DNA from 3 places in the Actinomadura sp. NEAU-AAG7 genome. Region 2 is predicted to be linked to each of the others. Evidence: riboswitches for the same ligand, from Rfam matches in the RefSeq annotation. Region 2 holds a riboswitch; each other region holds the start of a gene.
What was found. A riboswitch is a leader RNA that binds a small molecule or an ion and turns the genes downstream of it on or off. The one in region 2 is predicted to bind thiamine pyrophosphate.

Region 1 (5,758 bases), on a different contig from region 2:
TCGTGCAGCGTCCCCTTGTCCTGCGACCCCCAAGCGGTGCTACAGGCGGCCGACGCGGGCGCGCCGAGCACCCCGACCAGGACCACCGACAGCACCAGGGACAGCAGTCCCCCGATTAGCGCGCGCATTTCGAACCTCCATCATGCGAACCGACACCGATTGATAGGAAAGACGTCCCATATCCGCACCCAGTTGGCGCTTCACCGTGTCCGGATGCGGTCCGGCGGCGGCAGCCGAAGTGCGAGGGTGCCGAGGTCGCTTTCCAGATTCCGAAAGGCGATCAGGTCGGGTTCGACCGACGTGCGTCGCCACCGCCCTCAGAGGCGGCGTCGCACAGGTCGTGCCACCGCACCCGGAGCGGATCGGCGACCGGTCGATCGCCTCCCCATATCCGCCGCCGAGAGGGCCTATTCGTCAGCGAGCCATTTTCTGAGTGCGCGCATGAGGGGCCCGGCGGCCTTGTGACGGCCAAGGTGGTGATCACTTTACGGGCCAAGGAGGAGCCGATGTTCTCAGGGATGAATTACCCCGCGCCGCCCGGCGAGGGAGCCTGCCATGCAGGTCGGCGCCCGCGCTCCCGCGGGGGGGGGGGTGCCCCGGGCCCGCCGCGGGTTGTGCGGTGGCGGCGGGCCCGGGGCGGACGGTCAGGATCCGCCGGGGGCGAGGGGCAGGTAGACGCGGCCTCCGGCGGCGCGGAACTCGTCCGCCTTCTCCCGCATCCCGGCCGACAGCGCCTCGCCCTCACCGAGCCCGTTCTCGTCGGCGTAGCGGCGGACGTCCCGCGTGATCTTCATCGAGCAGAAGTGCGGCCCGCACATCGAGCAGAAGTGCGCGGTCTTCGCCGGCGCGGCCGGGAGCGTCTCGTCGTGGAACGCGCGGGCGGTGTCGGGGTCCAGCGAGAGGTTGAACTGGTCCTCCCAGCGGAAGTCGAACCGCGCGTCCGAGAGCGCGTCGTCCCACGCCTGCGCGCCCGGATGCCCCTTCGCCAGGTCGGCCGCGTGCGCCGCGATCTTGTAGGCGATCACGCCCGCCTTGACGTCGTCGCGGTCGGGCAGCCCGAGGTGCTCCTTCGGCGTGACGTAGCAGAGCATCGCGGTGCCATACCAGCCGATCATCGCCGCGCCGATCGCGGAGGTGATGTGGTCGTAGCCGGGCGCGATGTCGGTGGTCAGCGGGCCGAGCGTGTAGAAGGGCGCGTCGTCGCACCAGTCCCGCTGGAGGTCGACGTTCTCCTTGATCTTGTGCATCGGGACGTGCCCGGGGCCCTCGTTCATCACCTGGTTGTCGTACTCGGCGGCGATCCGGGTCAGTTCGCCCTGGGTGCGCAGCTCGGCGAACTGCGCCTCGTCGTTGGCGTCGGCGATCGAGCCGGGGCGCAGCCCGTCCCCGAGCGACCAGGTGACGTCGTAGGCGGCGAAGATCTCGCACAGCTCGCGGAAGCGGGTGTACAGGAAGTTCTCCTCGTGGTGCGCGAGGCACCACGCCGCCATGATCGACCCGCCGCGCGACACGATCCCGGTCTTGCGGCGCGCCGTCAGCGGCACGTACGGCAGCAGCACCCCGGCGTGGACGGTCATGTAGTCCACGCCCTGCTCGGCCTGCTCGATCACGGTGTCGCGGAACACCTCGAACGTCAGCTCCGCCGGGTCGCCGCCGACCTTCTCCAGCGCCTGGTAGAGCGGCACGGTCCCGACCGGGACGGGCGAGTTCCGCAGGATCCACTCCCGCGTGGTGTGGATGTCGCGCCCCGTCGACAGGTCCATGATCGTGTCGGCGCCCCAGCGGGTCGCCCACGCCATCTTCTCGACCTCGTCCTCGATGGAGGAGGCGACGGCCGAGTTCCCGATGTTGGCGTTCACCTTCACCAGGAAGTTCCGGCCGATGATCATCGGCTCGATCTCGGGGTGGTTGACGTTCGCGGGCAGCACCGCGCGCCCGGCGGCCAGCTCGTCCCGGACGAACTCCGGCGCCACGCCCTCGCGCAGCGCGACGAACTCCATCTCGGGCGTGACCTCGCCCCGCCGGGCGTAGGCGCGCTGGGTCACCGCCCCTCCGGACGCCCGCCTCGGCCGTCTCGGCGGGAACGCCGCGCGGTCGCGCAGCGGGTCGCCGGAGCGGCGCCCGTCGTCCTCGGGACGGACGGCCCGCCCCTCGTAGGCGGCGGTGTCGCCGCGCTCGGCGATCCACGCGTCCCGGAGGGCGGGCAGCCCCCGGCGGACGTCCGTCTCATGCGCCGGGTCGGTGTACGGCCCGGACGTGTCGTACAGGACGACGGACCCGCCGTCGGTCAGCGGCACCTCCCGCATCGGCGCGCGCACATCGGGCCGCGAGCCCTGGAGGTAGGTCTTGCGGGCAGCGGAAACCACGGTCTCGGTCATACGACTCGATCTCTCCCTACGCCGGCATTACCCGGTCAGGTTCCAGCGGTCAGCGGCCGTCCCAGCCGCTATCTCAGCCCGGTTCGCCGGGCCCCCGCGATCTGTCGCTGACGACCGTAACCCGCCGCACCCCCGTTGCCGCAACCGCCGCGGGTGGGATAAAGGCCCGTCAGCGGGACGGCGCGGCCGGGCGGCCGACGGCGGCCTCCGGCCAGGCGCGCTCCAGGATCTCCCCGACCGTCTGCTCGGGGGTCTGGTCCGAGGTGTCGAGCCACAGCCCGAGGCGCGGCGTCCCGGTGCGCAGCGTCCGGTCGAGCAGCTCGACCGTCCACGCGTCGTAGGCGTCCTTGCCCCGGGCCCGCTCCCGCGCGGCGACCGCCTCGGGACGCGGGGCGAGCACCACCACGAGCAGCGGACGTGACCGGACGAGGCGGACCATCTCGGCGAGGTGCCCGCCGAGCACGACGTCCTGAGCGACGACGGTGAACCCCTCGTCGAAGTAGGCGTCGCAGGTCGCCGCCGTCAGCCGGTGCCGCAGCCGGAGCTGCCGGACGGCCTCCGGCGACGGCTCCGGGGCCATCTCGGCGCGCCCGCCGACGACCATGCGGCGGAACAGGTCACCGCGCACATGCGCCGAGCGGGGCAGCCGCTCCGCGAGCGCCTGCGCGACCGTCGACTTCCCGGACGCCTGGATCCCGGTGATGAGGTAGACGGCCTTCACCGGCCCTCGCCCACACGTGCGGAACCGCGCCGCTTCCCATGCGACATGCGTTCACGTCCCCTCTCCGGCACCGCCATCATGCCGCGCCCCCGGCCGACGAGTTCGATCTTCGTTAACCTTCGCTGTCTACTTTGCAAATGATCAAGGCAGGCACCTCCCCGCGTCAGGTTGGAGTCACCGTGCACACAGCTAGGACGACTCGTCCGCGAACCCTCGGCGCACTGTCGGCGATGGTCGCCGCGGGAGCGGCCGGGACCGCGCTGCTCGCCCCGTCCGCCTCCGCGACCGACGACCCGGCCAAGGGCCGGGAGGAGTACCACACCGTCGACGTGCTCTTCCGGGGCGCGAACCAGGAATCGCTCAACGGGGTCGCCTACCACACGTTCCGCATCCCGGCGATCGTGCGGACCAACGCGGGCACGCTGCTGGCGTTCGCCGAGGGCAGGGCCAAGAGCAACAAGGACTACGGCAACATCAACCTCCTCTACAAGCGCGGCGTGCGCGACGGCACCAGGCCCGGGGACTGGTCCGGTCTCAAGGAGGCCGTCGGGTCGGGCATGGGCACCTGGGGCAACCCGGCCCCGGTCGTCGACCGCTCCACCGGCACCGTCTGGCTGTTCCTGTCGTGGAACGCCGCCGACAAGAGCCAGAGCGGCGGCGCCAACCCCGACACGGGCGAGCCCACCACCGCGATCACCAGGTGGGGTGAGCGCCGCGTCTACGTCATGAAGAGCACCGACGACGGGCAGAGCTTCACCGGCGCGAACGGCGAGTCCGCGCCCACCGACATGACCGCGACGCTGCTGCCGAAGAAGAAGGCCGACGGCAAGGACTGGGCGTGGGACGCGGTCGGCCCCGGCGCCGGCCTCTCCATGGACGACGGCACCCTGGTGATCCCCGCCCAGCACCGCAACATCTACAGCACCGACCACGGCAGGACCTGGAAGGTGCAGAAGCTCGGCGAGGAGACCGGCGAGGCCACCATCACCCAGCTCGACGACGGAACCCTCTACCGCAACGACCGGCCCACCCTCGACTCCTGGAACCGGCACAAGCGCCGCTGGGTGGCCCGCGGCGGCATCACCGGCCGGTTCGGCGCCTACACCTGGGACGACACCCTCCTCGACCCGAAGAACCAGGCATCGGTCCTGCAATACAACAACGCCGAGCCGGACGCTCCCCGCCGCACCCTGTTCCTCAACTCCGCGAGCACCGACACCCGCCAGAAGATGCGGGTGCGCGTGAGCTACGACAACGCCCGGACGTGGGAGCGGAGCCGCCCGCTCTCCGAGGGCCCGAAGCCGCCGTCGGACGGCGGCGCCGAGGGCGGCTACTCCAGCATGGTCAAGACCGCCGACCACATGGTGGGCGCCCTGGTGGAGAGCAACCTCGACACCGGCGACACGGCCTCCAGCCGCTCGATCCTCTACCGCAGGTTCAACCTCCCCTGGGCCGTCAACGGCTGCACCTGCTGACCCACCCGAGGCCCCGCACCCAATCCCAGGCGCGGGGCCTACCGGCGGTCGCACCGAGGAGCCGGCCATAGGAAGTGGGGGGCAGCGGTCCTGGCGGGTTCGGGGGTGTGCTGGTCCGGGCGGCTGGGCGGGGGCGGGTGCGGAAGGCGAGGGCGGTCGGGGAAGATGGGGGCGTGGTGATGCGGGGACGGCCGGGCGTCCGGGCGCTGGACGCGCCGGCGGTGATGGTGCCGGCGGTGGGCGCGCTGGCGGCGTGCGCGGCCGTCGCGGCGGGGATGTGGCCAGGGGTGCGGCCGCTGGACGCCCTCGGGGCGGTCCTGCTGGTCGCGGTGCACGTGCCGCTGGTGCTGCTGCGGCGGCACCCGGGGCCGGCGCTGGCGGCGCTGGTCGTGCTGGCGCTGCCCTACCACCTGATGCAGTACCAGCACCACGCGCTGGTGCCCGCCGAGGTCATCGCGATGTTCGGGTACGCGGTGCTCGGACGGCGCGTCCGGGTCGTGCTCAGCGTGGCCGGGTTCCTGCTCCTGACGTGCGTCGTCGGGATGGCGATGCGGGCGGGCGGCAGCAGCGTCCGCGAGCAGATCGCGGTGATCGAGGGGGTCGTCGCCGTCGCGATCGCCGTGCAGGTGTGGCGCGGCCACCGGGCGCGGGTCGCGGCGATCACCGAGCGGGCCGAGCGCGCCGAGCGGACGCGGGAGGAGGAGGCGCGCCGCCGGGTCGCCGAGGAGCGCCTCCGGATCGCGCGCGACCTGCACGACCTGCTCGCGCACAGCATCACGGTCATCGGCGTGCAGGCCGGCGCGGCGGCGCACCTCGTGCGCGGCGACCGGCCCCTGGACCGCGACGAGCTGGGCGAGGCGCTCGCCTCGATCGCCGCGACCTGCCGCGACGCCCGGACGGAGCTGCGCGGCACCCTCCAGGTCCTGCGCGGCACCGAGGCGGGCCCGCCGGAGATCCTGCCGGGCGTCACCGCGATCGCCGGTCTCGCGGAGGCCGCGCGCGCGACGGGGCTGCGGGTGGCGCTCGACGACGCGGAGATCGGGACGCTGCCGCCGGAGGTCGGCGTCGCCGCGTACCGGATCGTCCAGGAGGCCCTGACCAACGTCGTCAAGCACGCCGCCGCGAGCGCCGTCTCGGTGGGGCTGGCGCGCGAGCGGGAGGGGCTGGTCGTCCGGGTCGCCGAC
Region 2 (5,758 bases):
CCTGCACGACCGTGATCGGGGTGCGCAGCTCGTGGCTGGTCGTGGCGAGGAACAGGTCCTTGGCCTCTTCGAGCGCCTTGGCCTCCGAGACGTCCCGGAAGTCCAGGACCAGCTCGCCGGTCTCCTCGATCTCGGCGGCCAGGACGTTCAGCCAGATGCCCGACTCCAGCCGGAACGTCAGCATCTCGCCCAGCGCGGGCATGTCGAACGGCAGCGGGCGGCCGAGCGCGTCCTCCGGCGGGATGCCCGTCAGCGTGTGCGCGGCGGGGTTCCACTGCCGGACGACGAGGTCGTGGTCGAGTACGGCGATGCCGTCCGCGCTGGAGTCGATGACGGCGCGCTCGTGCGCGCGCTGCCGCACCACTTCCGCATACGCGACGGCGTTGCCGACCGCCACGCCGGCATGCCCTGCGAGCAGTTCCAGCAGTTCGAGCTCCATATGGCCGACCTTGCGGCCGGAGAACAGCGCGTACAGCGCTCCATACGGCTTGTTCTGGAGGTAGGACAGGCCGAGCGCGATCGTGTGCAGACCGGGCAGCTCGGACCAGATCAGGTCGCCGAGCCGCCGCTCGCCGGTCGCGAGCTTCACCGTCTTGCCCGAGCGCAGCAGCTCGCCGACCAGGCTGGAGCGCAGGTCGGCGGTCGTTCCGCGCATGTGCTCGGGCAGCCCGGTCATGCTGACCAGCCGCAGCCGGTCGCCCTCGATGCGCACGAAGCCGCCCGCGTCGGCGCCGGTCAGCTCGATGAGCGCGGTGGTGATCCGGTCGAGCACGACCGCGAGGTCGAGTTCGGCGTTGAGGTCGGCGACGATGTCGTTCAGCCGCCGGACGAGCCGCGCCCGCTCCGCCATGTGGTGCTGGACGATCTCGTCGTCCTCGACGGGGTGGTACACCCCCACCCAGCCGAGCGGCGCGCCGGTGGGGTCCTTCAGCAGGCTCGTGTCGATGCGGACGTCGATGAGCCGCCCGTCCTGGTGGAAGCGCCGGGTCGCGATCGAGATCTGCCCGTTCTCGCCCTCCCCCGGCCGCCGCGTGAGCAGCCGCTCCTGGACGGCGTTGTGCTCGGCCTTCAACTCGTCCGGGACGATCGGCGGGACCCGTCCGACCATCTCCTTCGCGCTCCAGCCGAACATCCGCTCCGCCGCCGGATTCCACACCGTGACGCGGTGCCGCTGGTCGACGGCCACGATCGCGTCGGCGGCGCTCTCGATGACGGCTCGCGCGATCGGATCGTGGACCTGGTGATGCACGCCTGTCATCGTGCCACCGGACCCGGGTCCCGCGCCTGTCAACCAGTGCCGAAAAGTTCCCACAGCCAGCCAGGATCGGACGGAAGAACGCCACTTCAGGGGGCTACCTGCATCGAAATCCGCCGACGGTGGACCTGGCGTGGCGTGCCCGTCAACGTCCGGTCCGCGCCACCTTACCGACCAGTAGTGCGGCGGCCGCGGCGACCAGGAACGACAGCAGGGAGGCGCTCATCCACGTCTGCGGCGTGAAGTTCAGGGCGTCGCGGACGTCCGTCCAGAACCCGGCCCAGTGACGCACGGTGCCCGGGTTGACCAACTGGTAGGCGACGACCCCGGCGACCCAGGCCGCGATCATGCCCCAGCGCGACGGCGCGGTCCGCGAGAGGTCCCAGGACCTGCCACGGCCGAGGAAGAAGTCGGCGGCGAGCACGCCGAGCAGCGGGACGAACACCGAGCCGATCAGCGAGAGGAAGCTCGAATAGTCCCCGATGTCCAGCACCAGCGCGAGCACGGTGATCCCGGCGCCGAGCGCGACCGACAGCACCCGCCGGTCGGCGCGCGGCACGAGGTTCTGGATCGACACGGCCGTCGAGTACACGTTCGCGAACGACTGGTCGGCCTCGCGCAGCACGAACACCGCGAAGAACAGCACGCCGAGCGACACGTTCAGGAACGGGTCGAAGACCTTGGTCGAATCGCCCGCGACCAGCGCCAACGCCAGCAGTCCGAGGACGTAGGCGATGATCTGCGTGACCGAGTAGCCCACGGACGCGGCGCCGAACGCCCCGCGCGCGCTCCGGGCGTGCCGCGTGTAGTCGGCCGCGACCGGCACCCAGGAGATGGACACGGCCAGCGCCGCGTCCGCGCCGATCCAGAACCCGCCCCAGGAGCCTTCCGTGAGGTCGGGCAGCGGCTCGCGGACGAGCTGGATGTAGAAGTAGACGAGGGCGATCATCACGGCCGCGGTCACATACCGGCGCAGCATCCGCACCGACCCGAGCGGCCAGATGGTCAGGACGGTGGTGATGGCTCCTGCGGCGATGACGTAGGACCAGCGCGGGACGCCGTCCCAGAGCGCGCGCGCCGCGTCCGCGATGACGATCAGCTCGAACGTCCCCCAGCCGACGAGCTGGGCGATGTTGAGGACGGTCGGAACGTAGGAGAGCCGCGCGCCGAAAAGCCCGCGCAGCAGCACCATCGCCGGTTGGCCGGTCCGCGCGCCCGGCGCGGCGGCGAGGCCGAGCATCAGCCCGCCGAGGACCGTGCCGACCGCCATCGCGACGATGCCCGCGACGATCGACAGCGTCGGCCTCCCGTCCGCGTCCGGCGCGAGCACGGTGTAGGCGCCGGAGAACGCGAAGAGGCTGACCCCGAGGTTGGCCCAGAAGGCGCTCTGGTCCCAGAAGCCGAGGACCTTCGGCGCGGGTTCGTCGAGCGTGTAGGGGACCTCGTCGCGAGGGGCCGCGCCGCGGGGACGGTCGTCCCCGGAACGCGCGTCAAGGGCGGACGTCATGGGGGCACGCTCCCTACGCCGGCATTACCCGGACAGGTTCATGCGGTCGGCGACACCTCGTCGTCGCCCTCTCAGCCCGGCCTGGCCCGAGCTCCCGCGGATATTCGGTCAAACCGATCGTACAGCGCCCAAAGTCATCCTTCGAGGGCGGACAGCGGTCAGGCGCGGTCAGGCCACGTAGGGCGGCCCGTCGCCGCCGTTCTCCATCGGACGCCCCGCCTCGGCCCAGCGCTTCATGCCGCCGTCCACGTTCCTCGCCAGCCACCCCGCCTGGTTGAGCGCGACCGTGACCTGCGCCGACCGCCCCCCGGACCGGCACACCACGAAGACCTCCTGGTCGCGGGGGATCTCCGCGGCCCGATCGCTGAGCTGGCCCATGGGGATGTGGACGGCGGCGGGCGCGTGGCCCGCGTCCCACTCGTCCTGTTCCCGCACGTCCAGCAGGTAGCCGTCCTGCGGAACGTCAGCGGCGTCGACCGCCGGCACGTCGTCCCCGAAAATCATCACACCCCCATGGAACCGCGCGAGGCCCCGTCGCGTCGAATCACCTATGCGGTATCGGACGCTCCTAGTGACGACGCCCGGCCTCGCCATGATCCTCTCACTGGCGGCCTGCGGCGACGAACAGTCCTCCGGCAAACCCGCCGACCGGCCCTCGGGCGCGACCTCCGTCCAGCCCTCGACCGCTCCGGCGGACCACCTCACGATCCAGGTCAGGGCCTCGGCCGAGGCCCCCGCCAAGACCTGGACCCTCAACTGCGCGCCGCCCGGCGGCGACCACCCGAAGGCCGGCGCCGCGTGCGCCGAGCTCGCCAAGGCGAAACAGCCGTTCAAGCCCGTGCCCAAGGACCAGATGTGCACCCAGATCTACGGCGGTCCGGAGATCGCCACGGTCAAGGGCACCTGGCGGGGCCAGAAGATCGACACCAGGTTCACCCGCAAGGACGGCTGCCAGCTCCACCGCTGGACGAGCGTCGGCGCCCTGTTCGGCGACGTCCCGAAGGTGCGCTGACCCCGGCCGGCCAGGCCCGGCGGGTCACTTGAGCAGGCGAGACATCCTCCTGTCCGCCAGGGGCTTGCCGCCGGTCTGGCAGGTCGGGCAGTACTGGAGCGAGGAGTCGGCGAACGAGACCTCGCGGATCGTGTCGCCGCACACCGGGCATTTCTGACCGGTGCGGCCGTGGACGCGCAGCCCGGTCTTCTTCTCGCCCTTGAGGTCCTGGGCTTCGAGGCCGCGCGAGCGCTCGACGGCGTCCCGCAGGGTCGTGACGATCGCCTCGTGCAGGGTCGCGACGTCGTCCTCGGTCAGCGAGGACGCCATCTTGAACGGCGACATCCGCGCGACGTGCAGGACCTCGTCGGAGTAGGCGTTGCCGATCCCGGCGATCACCTTCTGGTCGCGCAGCAGGCCCTTGATCTGGGTGCGCTTGCCCGCGAGGATCGCGGCCAGCGCCTCGGCGGTGAACGCGCCGTCCAGCGGGTCGGGCCCGAGCGAGGCGACCCCCGGCACGTCGGACGGGTCGCGCACGGCGTACACGGCGAGGCCCTTCTTGGTGCCCGCCTCGGTGAGGTCGAAGCCGGAGCCGTCGTCGAGGTGCACGCGCAGGGCCAGCGGGTTCTTCCCGCCCGGCCGGACGGGACGCGCCGGGATCTCGTCCCGCCAGCGCAGCCAGCCCGCGCGGGCCAGGTGGATCACCAGGTGCACGCCGTCCACGTCGAGGTCGAGGAACTTACCGTGCCGGGAGACTCCCGTTATGGTCAGGCCGCCCAGCGCGGTCACCGGCGGGTCGTAGGTCTTCAGCGCGGAGATGGCGAGAACATCGACACGGGCGACGGCGTGTCCGACCGCCCGCTCCCGGAGGAAGCCGGCCAGCGCCTCCACCTCAGGCAACTCAGGCATGACCCCAGTATCGGCGAAGAATTCGTCCACAGGGCTGTGGAAGCCTGTGGAAAACCCTGTGCACAACTCCGGATCGCCCCGCGCGTGGGGCGATTCCGGGCGTCATACCTCTACGAATATCGACAAACCGGCTCAGGGGGCGGTGGCAGATCCGGCAGACAGGGTGTGGATAACTTCCGGGTCACGACCCGCCGGAGGGGCTCGCGGAGGGTGTGACCCGGATCTCGAAATAACCCCTAGGGGGTACGGGTTGTGCCGGGTGTCCGGTTATGGCAGCATGAGGCCCACGAGATACCCCCCAGGGGTAAAAGAGAGGACGCGAGATGAGCACCGCCACCTACACCGTCGCCGGAATGACCTGCGGCCACTGCGTCAGCTCGGTCACCGAGGAGGTCGAGCGGCTCACCGGCGTCACCGGCGTCGACGTGGACCTGAAGACCGGCAAGGTGACCGTCACCAGCGAAGGCCCCCTGGACGACGCCCTGATCGAGGGCGCCGTCGAGGAGGCCGGTTACGAACTCAGGCGCTGAGCGCGGGCAACGGGGACAACGGAGCGAAACGATGAACACAGCGACCAAGCTGGGCGTGTACGCACTGGGCCTGGCGGTCGTCTTCGGCGGCACCACCGGGATCGGCAAGATCGCCGGCCCGGTGGGAGCCACCGCGGACACGGGGCAGGGCGGGCACGGCGGCCACGGCGGCGATACCGGTACCCCGGTACCGGGCGGCCTCCAGATCTCACAGGGCGGCTACACGCTCGTCCCGAGGCGGACGACGTTCAACCCGGGGGAGCTGACCGACTTCCGATTCACGATCAACGGGCCCGACGGCAGGCCGGTCACCGGGTTCAAGCCGCTGCACGGCAAGCGGCTGCACCTGATCATCGCGCGCCGCGACCTGTCGGGCTTCCAGCACCTGCACCCGACCGAGGTCGGCGGCGGGGTCTGGGCGATCGCCATCGTGCTGCCGAAGGCGGGGACGTACCGGTTCTTCACCGACGTCCAGCCGGAGGGCGCGAAGGAGCAGCTCACGCTCGGCACCGACATCTTCGCCGACGGCCGGTCCGAGTACACGCCGCTGCCGAAGCAGGAGCCGG
Region 3 (5,758 bases), on a different contig from region 2:
CCGCGAGCACCGCGTCCAGGAACTCGGGCAGGTCGCCCTGCCGCTCCCGCGCGTCCGTGCAGAGGTAGAGGCGGGCGCGGGAGAGCCGGGCGCGGAGCGCGACGCCCTGCTCGGTGGGCATGTGCGCGGAGACGGTGCTGGCCACGGTGTCGGACGGTTCCTTCCGGAGACGGATCGCGGGGGCACGCGGCGGCGCCGCGGCACCGCGCGTGACCCCGCAATCGTGTCACGTGTGTTCGCCGGGCCCTCGGTCCGGCCCGTCCGCCCGCCCCGCCCTAGAAGGCGAGGGCCTGGGCGCGGCGGCGCACCTCGGTGCCCCGGTTCTCGCTCAGCGCCTCGACGGGCGTGCCCGGCAGCGTGTCGTCGGCGGTGAACAGCCAGCGGACCGTCTCCACCTCGTCGAAGCCCGCGTCCGACAGGAGCGTCAGCGTCCCGGCCAGGCCCTTGATGACCTGGCCGTCCTTGAGGAACGCGGCGGGCACCATCGGCTCGCCGGCGCGCCGGATCGCCAGGAGCCGGCGCTCGCTGATGAGCTGCTTGATCCGGTTGGTCTTGATGCCGAGGCGGTCGGCGGTCTCCCTGAGGGAGAGCCACTCCCCGGCCAGGGCGTCGGTGCGGGGGTCGAGTGCGCTGTCAACGGTCGCGTGCATCTGCGTCACGCCCCCTGCCTACCACGCCTTCGGAAGACTCAAACCCGTTCGGCGCCCGTTCGCGCAGGTCAGTGTCCGCTACGCGCGAACAGCCTGCCGGACGGGCACGCCCGGATCGGCCAGCGCGGCGGGGTCGACGGGGGTCCCGGCGGCGATCACCCGCCTGGCCTGCACGAGGTCGCGGGGGCGGCCGACGGCGAGGATCGCGTCGAGCCGGTCGCCGGTGAGCCAGGCGACCGCCCACGCCGCCTCCGCCGGGTCGCCCCGGCGGACGAGCCGCTCGGACGCCCCGTGCACCCCCGCGTACTGGACCATCCGGCCGAACTGCTCCGACCAGAAGTAGGGGACGGCGTCGTACGCCGCGTCCCGGCCGAGGAGCGCGGCGGCGGCCACGGCGGGCGCGTTCAGGGCGGTGTCCCAGTGCTCGACGAGCAGCCGCCGCCCGTACCGGGCGGACCACCAGGCGGCGCAGTCCCCCACCGCCACCACGTCGGGACGCGGCGCCCCGTCCGCCCCGGTGGCGCGGAACGAGGCGTCGGTGACGACCCCGCGCTCCAGCAGCAGCCCGGATCCCTCAAGCCAGCCCAGGACGGGCCGGACGCCGACGCCGACGACCACCTCGTCGGCGTCGATCCGCTCGCCGCCCGCCAGGGCGAGGCCGCCGTCCTCGACCGCCGCGACCTTGACGCCGGTGCGCAGCCCGACGCCCGCCTCGGCGTACCAGCGCGCGGTCAGCGCGCCGACCTCGGGCCCGAGCGCGGACACGAGCGGGGCCTCCGCAGCCTCGACCACGGTGACCGCGCAGCCCTTGGCGGCGGCGGCCGTCGCGACCTCCGCGCCGATCCAGCCCGCGCCGACGATCGCGAGCCGGGTGCCGGGGACGAGGGCGGCGCGCAGGTCCAGGGCGTCCTCGACGGTGCGCAGCACGCGCTGGCGCCCGCCACCCGGCAGCGTCACCGGCGCGGCGCCGGTGGCGATCACGAGCCCGTCGAAGCGCAGCTCGCCCGCTGTGGAGGCGAGCGCGCCGCCCGCGCCCGGCGCGTCCAGCCGCAGGCCGGTGGCGCGCTCGCCGAGCAGGACCTCGCAGCGCAGCGCGTCCCAGTCGGCCTCCAGCGTGGTGTCGTCGGCGGCGCCCGCGAGGACGTCCTTCGACAGCGGCGGGCGGTCGTAGGGCAGGTGCCGCTCGGCGGATACGAGGGTGATCGCGCCCGTGTGGCCGCCCTCGCGCAGCCCCTGTACCGCCCGCAGTCCCGCCAGCCCGCCGCCGACGACGATCACGCTGTCCATGGCCGTCCACCCTAGCCGGGGGCCCTCCGGACACAGTGATCGGTATCCGGACATCGGCGCATATCGCCAGGGGTCGTATGGTGGAGGGCGAGAGCGCGGGAGTCCGGTGCGACCGGGCTGAGAGGGCGGCTGAACGGGCCGCCGACCGCTACGACCTGATCCGGATCATGCCGGCGAAGGGAGCGCGCATGGAGATCGTCATCCTCGGCGCCGGAATCATCGGCCTCGCCACCGCCTGGCGGGCCGCCGCGGGCGGCGCCGCCGTCACGCTCGTCGACCCGGCGCCCATGAGCGGGGCGACCTCGGTCGCGGCGGGCATGCTGACCCCGGTCAGCGAGCTGACCTACGGCGAGGAGCCGCTGCTGCGGCTCGGCCTGGCCTCCCGCGACCGCTACGGCGCGTTCGTCGCCGAGCTGGAGGAGCGGACCGGGCTCGACGTCGCCCACCGCACCGACGGGATCCTGGAGGTCGCGTTCGACTCCGGCGACCTGAACCACCTGGACGACCTCCGCCGCTTCCAGGGGAGCCTCGGCATCCCGACCGAGGCGCTGACCGGCCGCGAGTGCCGCCGGCACGAGCCGATGCTGGCACCCGGCGTGCGCGGCGGCCTGCTCGCCCCCGAGGACGGCTCGATCGACCCGCGCCGCCTCGCCCCCGCCCTGCTGGCGGCGGCCGAGGGCCTGGGCGCGCGGCTCGTCCGGCGGCGGGCGGCGGGAGTCCTGGTCGAGCGCGACCGGGCCGCCGGCGTCCGCCTCGACGACGGGACGGAGATCCGCGCCGACCGCGTGCTGCTCGCCGCCGGCTCCTGGTCCGGCGACCTGGAGGGGCTGCCGGCGGGGGTGGTCCCGCCCGTCCGCCCGGTGAAGGGCCAGGTCATCCGGCTGCGGACGGCGGTGCCGTTCCTGCGCCGCTCCACCCGCGCGCTGGTGCGCGGCTCGTCGGTCTACCTCGTGCCGCGCGCGGACGGCGAGATCGTCGTCGGCGCGACCCAGGAGGAGCTGGGCTTCGACACGCGGGTCACCGCGGGCGGCGTGTGGGAGCTGCTGCGCGACGCCCACGAGCTGCTCCCGGGCATCACCGAGCTGGAGTTCGCCGAGGTCTCGGCGGGGCTGCGGCCCGGCTCGCCCGACAACGCGCCGGTGATGGGCCCGTCGGCGCTGCCCGGCCTGTTCCTCGGCACCGGCCACTTCCGCAACGGCATCCTGCTCGCCCCGGTCAGCGCCGACATCCTGGCCGCGATGCTGCTGGACGGGCCCGTCCCCGCCGAGGCCGCCCCCTTCACCCCCGACCGCTTCTCCCCCGAGGTGCACCGATGAAGGTCATCGTCAACGGCGAGCCGCGCGAGGTGCCGGAGGGCACCAGCGTCGCGCAGGCCGTCGCCACCGTCTCCGCTGCCGGGTCCGGCGTCGCCGCCGCGCTCAACGACGAGGTCGTCCGCCGGTCGGCGTGGGACGACACGCCGCTGCGCGAGGCCGACCGCCTCGAAGTGCTCACCGCCGTCCAGGGAGGCTGACATGACCGTCCAGAACGAGACCGACCCGCTGGAGATCGCGGGCGAGAGGCTCGACTCCCGGCTCATCATGGGCACCGGCGGCGCGCCCAGCATGGCGGTGCTGCGCGAGGCGCTCGTCGCGTCCGGGACGGAGCTGACCACGGTCGCGATGCGGCGGGTCGACCCGTCCGCGCGGGGCTCGGTGCTGGACGTGCTGCGCGAGTGCGGCGTCCGGGTGCTGCCGAACACGGCGGGCTGCTTCACGGCGGGCGAGGCCGTGCTGACCGCCAAGCTCGCGCGCGAGGCGCTCGGCACCGACTGGGTCAAGCTGGAGGTGATCGCCGACGAGCGGACGCTGCTGCCCGACCCGATCGAGCTGGTCGAGGCCGCCGAGCAGCTCGTCGACGACGGCTTCACCGTGCTGCCCTACACCAGCGACGACCCCGTCCTCGCGCGGCGGCTGGAGCGGATCGGATGCGCGGCGGTGATGCCGCTCGGCTCCCCGATCGGCTCGGGGCTCGGCATCCGCAACCCGCACAACATCGCGCTGATCGTCGAGCAGGCCGGGGTCCCGGTGATCCTGGACGCGGGGATCGGCACCGCCAGCGACGCCGCCCTCGCCATGGAGCTGGGCTGCGACGCCGTCCTCCTCGCCACCGCCGTGACCCGCGCCCAGTCCCCCGCGCGGATGGCCGCCGCGATGCGGCACGCCGTCGAGGCCGGACGCCTCGCCCGGCAGGCGGGACGCATCCCGAGGCGCCACCACGCCCAGGCGTCCTCCCCCTTCGAGGGCCTCGCCACCTGATGTAGAGATCCTTAAAGATCGCCTGTAGCAGGATTCGCTGGACCCGCACGTCAACCGCACCGAGACTGGATCTATCCCCCCGAACCCCCCTGTCCCGCAACCATGCGCGACTTTTCGGTGTTGATGGAAGCATTCCAGACCTAAGGTGCGTGACATGGAAGAAGGGAACGTTCCCGCCCCGGCGCGCGTCGACCGGCTCGCGGTGGCCGCCGCGACCGTGACCGTCGTCCTGTGGGCGTCGGCCTTCGTCGCGATCCGCAGCGCCGGGGAGGACTACAGCCCCGGCGCCCTCGCGCTCGGCCGCATGCTCTCCGGGGCGCTCGTCCTCGGCGCGATCTGCCTCGTCCGCCGGGAGGGCCTGCCCTCCCGGGCCGCCTGGCCCGGCATCGCCACCGCCGGGGTGCTGTGGTTCGGCGCCTACATGATCGCGCTGAACTGGGGTGAGCGGCTCGTGGACGCGGGCACCGCCGCGCTCGTCGTCAACATCGGGCCGATCCTCATCGCGCTCCTCGGCGGCTGGCTGCTGAAGGAGGGCTTCGCGCCCCGGCTCCTGGCGGGCATGGCGGTCTCGTTCGCGGGCGCCGCCGTCGTCGGGCTGTCGATGTCGGACGAGGGCGGATCCTCGGTCGGCGGCGTCCTGCTGTGCCTGGCCGCCGCCGTCACCTACGCCGCGGGGGTCGTCACCCAGAAGCCCACGCTCAGGCACGCCACGCCGTTGCAGTTCACCACGTTCTCCTGCGCGATCGGCGCCCTCGCCTGCCTGCCGTTCGCCGGGCAGCTCGCCGGAGAGGCCGCCGACGCCTCCACCGGCGCGACGCTCAACGTGCTCTACCTGGGCGTCTTCCCGACCGCGCTGGCGTTCACGACCTGGGGGTACGCGCTGGCCCGCACGTCCGCGGGGAAGATGGGCGCCACCACCTACGCCGCGCCCGCGCTGGTCGTCCTGATGTCGTGGCTGTTCCTGGGCGAGGTCCCCGGGCTGCTCACGCTCGCGGGCGGCGTGCTGTGCCTGGCCGGTGTCGGCGTGTCCCGCAGCACCCGGTCGCCGCGCCGCGGCACCCCCGTCCTGCCGGCCGAACCCGAGCCGGACCCGACCGGCGCCGGCGCCCGGTGAGGCTCCGACCCGCGGCGCAGGGGCGCTCATACTCGGGACTGATGAGATCCGCCCGTACGTCGCCGTAAACTCGCAGCGATGGACGCGACGGCTACCGATCCCCTCGTCGGGCGGGTACTCGACGGGCGATACCGCATTGAGTCACGGGTCGCCCGCGGTGGCATGGCCACCGTGTACGTCGCGCGCGACATCCGCCTCGACCGCGTCATCGCGATCAAGGTGATGCACGCCGCGCTCGCCGCCGACGAGGACTTCGTCGCCCGCTTCATCGGCGAGGCCAAGTCCGCCGCCGCGCTCTCGCACCCGAACGTCGTCGCCGTCTACGACCAGGTCACCGACGGCGAGCACGTGTTCCTCGTGATGGAGTACGTGGAGGGCCACACGCTCCGCGACGCGCTCACCGCCGCCGG

Region 1: linked by a shared signal. The riboswitch ahead of thiC (phosphomethylpyrimidine synthase ThiC) and the one ahead of KLI87_RS03525 (cytosine permease) in region 2 are both predicted to bind thiamine pyrophosphate.
Region 3: linked by a shared signal. The riboswitch ahead of thiO (glycine oxidase ThiO) and the one ahead of KLI87_RS03525 (cytosine permease) in region 2 are both predicted to bind thiamine pyrophosphate.

Annotation. Positions count from the first base shown of each region.
Region 1 covers NZ_JAHFZY010000006.1:646,083-651,840, reverse strand. The annotation lists gene KLI87_RS29455 (hypothetical protein) at 1-128, opposite strand, end outside; gene thiC (phosphomethylpyrimidine synthase ThiC) at 645-2,378, opposite strand; TPP riboswitch at 2,373-2,486, opposite strand; gene KLI87_RS29445 (AAA family ATPase) at 2,548-3,099, opposite strand; gene KLI87_RS29440 (exo-alpha-sialidase) at 3,330-4,574, shown strand; gene KLI87_RS29435 (sensor histidine kinase) at 4,754-5,758, shown strand, end outside.
Region 2 covers NZ_JAHFZY010000001.1:749,083-754,840, reverse strand. The annotation lists gene KLI87_RS03530 (PAS domain-containing protein) at 1-1,249, opposite strand, end outside; gene KLI87_RS03525 (cytosine permease) at 1,401-2,762, opposite strand; TPP riboswitch at 2,756-2,870, opposite strand; gene KLI87_RS03520 (rhodanese-like domain-containing protein) at 2,931-3,263, opposite strand; gene KLI87_RS03515 (SSI family serine proteinase inhibitor) at 3,313-3,774, shown strand; gene KLI87_RS03510 (Fpg/Nei family DNA glycosylase) at 3,799-4,662, opposite strand; gene KLI87_RS03505 (heavy-metal-associated domain-containing protein) at 4,986-5,192, shown strand; gene KLI87_RS03500 (hypothetical protein) at 5,224-5,758, shown strand, end outside.
Region 3 covers NZ_JAHFZY010000003.1:397,701-403,458, reverse strand. The annotation lists gene thiE (thiamine phosphate synthase) at 1-121, opposite strand, end outside; gene KLI87_RS16450 (Rv2175c family DNA-binding protein) at 276-650, opposite strand; gene KLI87_RS16445 (NAD(P)/FAD-dependent oxidoreductase) at 729-1,937, opposite strand; TPP riboswitch at 2,023-2,136, shown strand; gene thiO (glycine oxidase ThiO) at 2,126-3,253, shown strand; gene thiS (sulfur carrier protein ThiS) at 3,250-3,450, shown strand; gene KLI87_RS16430 (thiazole synthase) at 3,452-4,234, shown strand; gene KLI87_RS16425 (DMT family transporter) at 4,389-5,348, shown strand; gene pknB (Stk1 family PASTA domain-containing Ser/Thr kinase) at 5,427-5,758, shown strand, end outside.